DNA from 2 places in the Neorhizobium sp. USDA 3394 genome. Region 2 is predicted to be linked to the other one. Evidence: predicted binding sites of a transcription regulator. Region 2 holds the regulator's gene; the other holds the start of a gene.
The links. Region 2 encodes LexA, which represses DNA repair genes until DNA is damaged. Its sites were predicted from a motif close to TGTTCNNNNTGTGTTCNG; they were not measured.
Positions count from the first base shown of each region.

Region 1 (3,340 bases), 1.4 Mb from region 2:
TGGGAATGTACCGCAGGCGAGTTCCGCTGGTATTTCCACTGGGACGAAACGGTGGTGATCCTTGAGGGCGAGGTGCACGTGACTGCCGAGGACGGCACTGAGCGTGTCCTCCAGGCAGGCGATGTCGCCTATTTCAAGGGCCGGACCTGGGCCACCTGGCGGATCGACAAATATCTGAAGAAGGTCGCCTTCATCCGCCGGCCTTTCCCGAAGCCGATCGCCATGCTTTTCCGCCTGCGCAACATGTTGCGGGCAAAGACGCAGGTCGGCATCTCCGCGTGATATCGGCCGGATTGCAGTTGCCTTTGGAAGCCCGCCATCCTACATCAGGCGGGCCAATCCTAGGGGGCTGAAGTCATGGCGAAAATCCGCAAGGTCGCGTTCCAGATGGACCACATCTCCGGCATCAATATTGCCGGCGATTCCACCTTCGCCATGGCGCTCGAGGCGCAGGCGCGTGGCTTCGAACTGTTTCACTACACTCCCGACCGCCTGACCATGCGCGACGGCAAGATCTTCGCCGCTGTCGAACCGTTGCAGGTACGCGACGTCAAGGGCGATCATTTCACGCTCGGGGAGAAGGAACGCATCGACCTCTCGGAGATGGACGTCGTTCATCTGCGCCAGGATCCGCCCTTCGACATGGGCTATATCACCTCGACGCATCTGCTCGAGCGCATCCACCCGAAGACGCTTGTCGTCAACGATCCGGCCTGGGTGCGCAACTCGCCGGAGAAGATCTTTGTCACCGAATTCGCCGACCTGATGCCGGCAACACTGATCAGCCGCGATCCGGGCGAAATCGCCCGCTTCCGGGAAGAGATGGGCGATATCATCCTGAAGCCGCTCTACGGCAATGGCGGTGCCGGGGTTTTCCACTCCGCCCGCGACGACCGCAATTTCACCTCGCTGCTCGAAATGTTCGGCCAGATGTATCGCGGCGAACCCTATATCGCCCAGGCCTATCTGCCGGCCGTGCGCAAGGGCGACAAGCGCATATTGCTGGTGGATGGCGAGCCGGTCGGCGCGATCAACAGGGTTCCCGCCGAACACGACAGCCGCTCCAACATGCATGTCGGCGGCCGCGCCGAGGCGACCGAGATCACGCCGCGCGAGAAGGAAATCTGCTCCCGCATCGGACCCGCCCTGCGCGAACGCGGCTTCATCTTCGTCGGCATCGATGTGATCGGCGACTACATGACCGAGATCAACGTCACGTCCCCGACGGGCATCCGAGAAGTCAAGAAGTTCGGCGGCGCCGACGTCGCAAGCCTCCTCTGGGATGCGATCGAGGCAAAACGCGCCTGACGAAGGCAAGGCGTTTAGGATACGGATCGCCTTTGTTCTCGCGATACAACCGCCTGCAATCCACATGCAGCGGATGCGTGAAATTGTTCGTTCAATGTTCTTGTTCCATTCTTATTTCTATGCCAGATTGCAATTCCTGGCACGGAAAGCGTGTATCGCTGGCGTCCCGGACATGAAGTTAGGGGCGGGGTGGATATGGTTTCGCGCGTCAGCACGGTCGCATTCCAGGGCATAGAAGGCGTTCCGGTCGACGTGCAGGTCATGGTCGGGCCGGGCAAGATCAACATGCATATCGTCGGCCTGCCGGACAAGGCGGTAGCCGAGAGCCGCGAGCGGGTGCAGGCGGCATTGCACGCCTCGGGACTTGCCATGCCGCCGAAGAAGATCACCGTCAATCTGGCGCCGGCCGACCTTCCGAAAGAGGGATCCCATTTCGACCTGCCGATCGCGCTGGCACTCATGGCGGCGCTGGGCGCCGTTCCCGGAGATGCGCTTACCGGTTATGTGGTGCTTGGGGAACTGAACCTCGACGGCACGCTTGCGCCTGTGGCCGGCGCACTTCCGGCGGCAATTGCCGCCAACGCCCTGGGAAAGGGCCTGATCTGCCCGGCCGACAGTGGCGCGGAAGCCGCCTGGGCCGGCGCCGATATCGATATCGTCGCACCGCGCAGCCTGATCGCGCTTGCAAACCATTTTCGTGGCACCCAGGTCATCTCGCGTCCACAGGCGGCGATCCGCGCCTTGCCCGCCAACTTGCCGGATCTGGTCGATATCAAGGGTCAGGAAAGCGCCAAGCGGGCGTTGGAAGTCGCCGCCGCCGGTGGGCACAACCTTCTGATGGTCGGCCCTCCCGGCTCCGGCAAATCCATGCTGGCGGCGCGGCTGCCCTCCATCCTGCCGCCGCTCTCGGCCGCCGAGCTGCTGGAAGTGTCGATGATCCATTCGATCGCCGGGCAACTTTCCGGCGGCAAGCTTTCCGACCGCCGGCCCTATCGCACGCCGCATCATTCGGCCACCATGGCGGCACTCGTGGGCGGCGGCCTGCGCGCCAGGCCCGGCGAAGCGTCGCTTGCCCATCACGGCGTGCTGTTCCTCGACGAATTTCCCGAATTCTCGCCGCAGGCATTGGATGCGCTTCGCCAGCCCTTGGAAACCGGCGAGTGTATTATCGCCCGCGCCAATCATCGGGTTTCCTATCCCGCCAGCATCCAGCTCGTCGCCGCCATGAACCCGTGCCGCTGCGGCATGGCGGGCGAACCCGGCCATTCCTGCGCCCGTGGGCCGAAATGCATGTCGGACTACCAGGGGCGCATTTCGGGTCCGCTGATGGACCGGATCGATATCCGCATCGACGTGCCGGCGGTCTCGGCCGCCGATCTCATTCGCCCGATGCCGGCGGAAAGCAGCGCCGACGTCGCCAGGCGCGTGGCGGCAGCACGTGACAGGCAGCGGGAGCGTTTCGAACATGCCGGTTTTCCACGGGTACTCACCAATGCCCGCTGCTCGACGGCATTGATCGAGAAGATCGCCGAACCCGATCCGGGCGGCCTCCAGCTACTCAGGGATGCGGCGGAAAAGCTCAAGTTCTCGGCTCGCGGATACCACCGCATATTGAAGGTCGCCCGCACGCTCGCCGATCTCGACGGCAAGGACACCGTCGGCCGCATCCATCTCGCCGAGGCGATTTCCTACCGCATGGTCGGCGAACGGCTGGCGACGGCCGCGGCGTGAGGCAGAAGGTTAGGGATGGGGTTGCGAAGGCCGGTAGGTGGCGATGAATTAGCTCTGCGGCCAGGGCAGGCGGTCACCGATGGCCAAGCTCCACTTGGGCGGACCGCGCTTAGGCAGACGCGGATAGCATACCCTTCCGTCGTCATCCTCAGGTCAAGCCCGAGGACGACGACCTGAAGAAGTGCAGCTAACCCCCCAACCCCTCAAACAGCGCCGTCGACAGATAGCGCTCGGCGAAGGACGGGATGATGACGACGATGGTCTTGCCGGCATTTTCCTCCCGGCTGCCGACTTCGATAGC
Region 1 is NZ_JBWCDU010000001.1:3,369,994-3,373,333, reverse strand. Features, by position in the region: gene ACZ9EJ_RS16640 (cupin domain-containing protein) at 1-282, shown strand, start outside; gene gshB (glutathione synthase) at 358-1,308, shown strand; gene ACZ9EJ_RS16630 (YifB family Mg chelatase-like AAA ATPase) at 1,504-3,039, shown strand; gene cysK (cysteine synthase A) at 3,227-3,340, opposite strand, start outside.
Region 1: ACZ9EJ_RS16630 (YifB family Mg chelatase-like AAA ATPase) is a predicted target of LexA. The motif match lies at 1,393-1,410, and genes of this name have one in related genera.

Region 2 (3,340 bases):
CGAAGACACCACCGAGGCGCTGCGCCTGTCGGGCCTCGCCCATATCGTCGCCATTTCCGGGCTGAACATGGCGCTGGCCGCCGGCATCTTCTTTGTCGGCGTGCGCACCGTGCTTTCCGTCTTCACGGGCTTCGCCCAGGCCTATCCGGTCAAGAAGATCGCCGCATTCGGCGCGCTGATGATGGCGACGGCCTACTACCTGATCTCCGGTTTCGGCGTTTCCGCCGAGCGGGCCTATATCATGATGGCGATCATGCTGGTCGCCGTGCTTTTCGATCGCCCGTCGATCAGCCTGCGCAATGTCGCGCTGTCCGCTTTGGTCATCATCGCCATGTCGCCCTCGGAAATACTGGGACCGAGCTTCCAGATGTCGTTTGCCGCCACCGCTGCCCTGGTCGCCGGCTACGCGCTCTGGAAACACAGGGCGGAACGCCGTGATCCCGAACCTCTGCCATTCCGTCACCCTGTGGTGACGCCGCTGTTGGCGTCCTGGAATTTCGCGGCCGGCGTCTTCGTGACCTCGCTGATCGGCGGCATCTCGACGGCGATGTTCTCGGTCGAGCATTTCCACCGTATCGCCACCTACGGCCTTGCCGCCAACCTCGCCGCCATGCCGATCATCTCCTTCGTGGTCATGCCGGCGGGGCTGGCCGGCATGCTGCTGATGCCGTTCGGCCTCGATGCTCCCTTCATGAAGCTCATGGGCCTCGGCCTGGAGTGGGTGATCGCCATTGCCAAACACATCGCGGCCTGGGGCGGCGATGTCGGCACAGGGCGGCAGCATCCCTGGTTCCTGGCCGTCGCGACGGCAGGGTTTCTGCTGCTGACGCTGCTGAGGACGAGACTGAGACTGATAGGCCTACCGCTGATGGCGACCGCTCTGCTGCTTTCCTGGCAGGAGCGGTCGATGCCCCTCCCGGACATCCTGATCTCGGAAGACGGGACGATGGTCGCACTTGTCGATGGAGAAGGGGTCGCCACCAATCGCGCCCGCCCGCCCGACTTTGTCTACGACCAATGGAAGAGGGCACTTCTGCTCGGCGATCCCACCAAGCCCGAAATGTCGCCACCCAGGGACAAGCCTCCCGACGAGAGGCCACCCGACGACAAGCCTCCCGGCGAGAAAACCAACGGGCGCCGCGAACTGACACCGCAGGAACTCGAAACGGCAAAATCGAGTATAAAACAGGCGCCTGCCGGCCGCTTCACCTGTGAGCCGACCGCCTGGTGTGCGGCAGGCACCGGCAAGGGCATCGTCATCGCTGTCGAGGATAGCCGTTATGCAGGCGCCGCCTGCGATGCCGCCAATCTTGTCATTGCGCCGCGTGCCCGCTTCGACCAATGCCGGTCCGGCGCCCTGATGATCAATGGTGCCACGCTTCGCAAGGCGGGCGCCCTGGAGATTTTCCTCAACGGCGCGACCGACATTCGGCGCTGGCAGGCCCGTGCGGCCATGGCGGGCGCAGACCGTCCCTGGAGCAGGCACCGCCACTATGATTGGCGAAGCCAGGCGTTCGACAGATCGTTGCCGGAACCGCTCCGGCGGATGATCAATGATAACGGCGGATGAGACCGACGAGCTTGCCCTGGATTTTCACCCGGTCCGGCCCGAAGATGCGGGTTTCGTAGGCGGGGTTGGCGGCCTCGAGGGCGATCGATGCGCCGCGGCGGCGGAAGCGCTTCAGCGTCGCTTCCTCGTCGTCCACCAGCGCCACAACGATATCGCCCGGATTGGCCGTATTGCTGTTGCGGATGATCACGGTGTCGCCGTCCAGGATGCCGGCCTCGATCATCGAATCGCCCTTGACCTCGAGCGCATAATGTTCGCCTGAACCGATCATCTCGGCTGGCACCGCGATGTCATGCGTGTTGTTCTGGATCGCCGAGATCGGCACGCCGGCGGCGATGCGGCCCATGACCGGAACGGTCGTGGCGTTCGAAGAGTCGTCGTTGGCGGCGGGTTTCTGAGGCGCCGCGACCGGCTGCGGTTTGCCGAGGCTGCCCTCGATGACGCTTGGCGAAAAACCGCGCCGCGGCTGCATGCTCGGCGAATAGGCTTCCGGCAGCTTGATGACTTCGAGCGCCCGGGCCCGGTTCGGCAGGCGGCGGATGAAGCCGCGTTCCTCAAGTGCCGTGATCAGGCGGTGGATGCCGGACTTGGATGCGAGGTCGAGAGCGTCCTTCATTTCGTCGAATGACGGCGGGACGCCGGATTCCTTCATGCGTTCGTGAATGAACAGAAGCAATTCCTGTTGTTTGCGCGTGAGCATCTTTTGGCACCCTCAGAGTCGGAAACAAATCCAGAACAGACACTATATGTTCCATATGTGTTCCGCAAGTCCCTAAATTTTCGTGAAGTATGATGATTTTTTCTTCATAGATGCGTGCCAGATATCTCGTGTCTCACCACTTGCGCGGCGCGAGCCCGCTGCCAAAGTAGCTATGCGATTCCAATCCCGGGGGCCCTCGCGTGAACGCAAGACCGATCGATCATCTCGTGCTGCCGGTGGCGGGACTTACCGCTGCGCGTTCCCGGCTCACGAAGCTCGGTTTTACAGTTGCGCCCGACGCTTTTCATCCTTTCGGCACAGCCAATGCTTGTGTGTTCTTCTCGGATGGCAGCTATCTGGAGCCGCTGGCCCTTGCCAATCGCCGCCATGCGAGCGCTGCCGCCAAGCGCGGCAACGTTTTTACCGCACGCGATCTGGCCTTCCGCGGGGCACGCGACAGGCAGGGCTTCTCGGGGCTCGTTGTCGCCACGGGCGACGCGATGGCCGATCACGCGCGTTTCAAAATGCGTGGCGTCTCGGCAGGCGACGTGCTGGAATTTTCCCGCGGGATGACCTTGCCCGACGGCTCCGAAACCGAGGCGAGCTTCCGGCTGGCTTTTGCGGCAGATGACCGGGCACCCGACTTCCTGATGTTTTCCTGCCAGCGCATCAACCCTCTGCCGGCCGATCGCGGCGAACTGGAGCGCCATTCCAATGCGGTCTTGGGGCTGGGCGAGATCATTCTGTCGGCATCGGCGCCCTCCGATTTCTCAGCCCTGGCCGAGCAGGTGCTGATGACAAAGGCCAAGCCGGAGCCTGCATCGCTCGAGCTTGCCGCGGCCAATGCCCGCATTCGCATCCTGCAGGATCACGAACTCGAAGCGGAATTCGCCCTTCCGTCGACGCCGGGCGCCGAAGGCCTGCGCGGCCGGGCGATCATCTTCAAGACGGCCGATCTTGCCGTGACAGAGATCACCCTTGCTGCTAATGACGTCGCATTCGTCCGCCGGGAGGGCCGTGTTCTCGTCTCGGCGGCGCCCGGCCAGGGTGTTTTGTTCGGCTTCGAGGAA
Region 2 is NZ_JBWCDU010000001.1:1,942,561-1,945,900, reverse strand. Features, by position in the region: gene ACZ9EJ_RS09225 (ComEC/Rec2 family competence protein) at 1-1,570, shown strand, start outside; gene lexA (transcriptional repressor LexA) at 1,551-2,270, opposite strand; gene ACZ9EJ_RS09215 (VOC family protein) at 2,471-3,340, shown strand, end outside.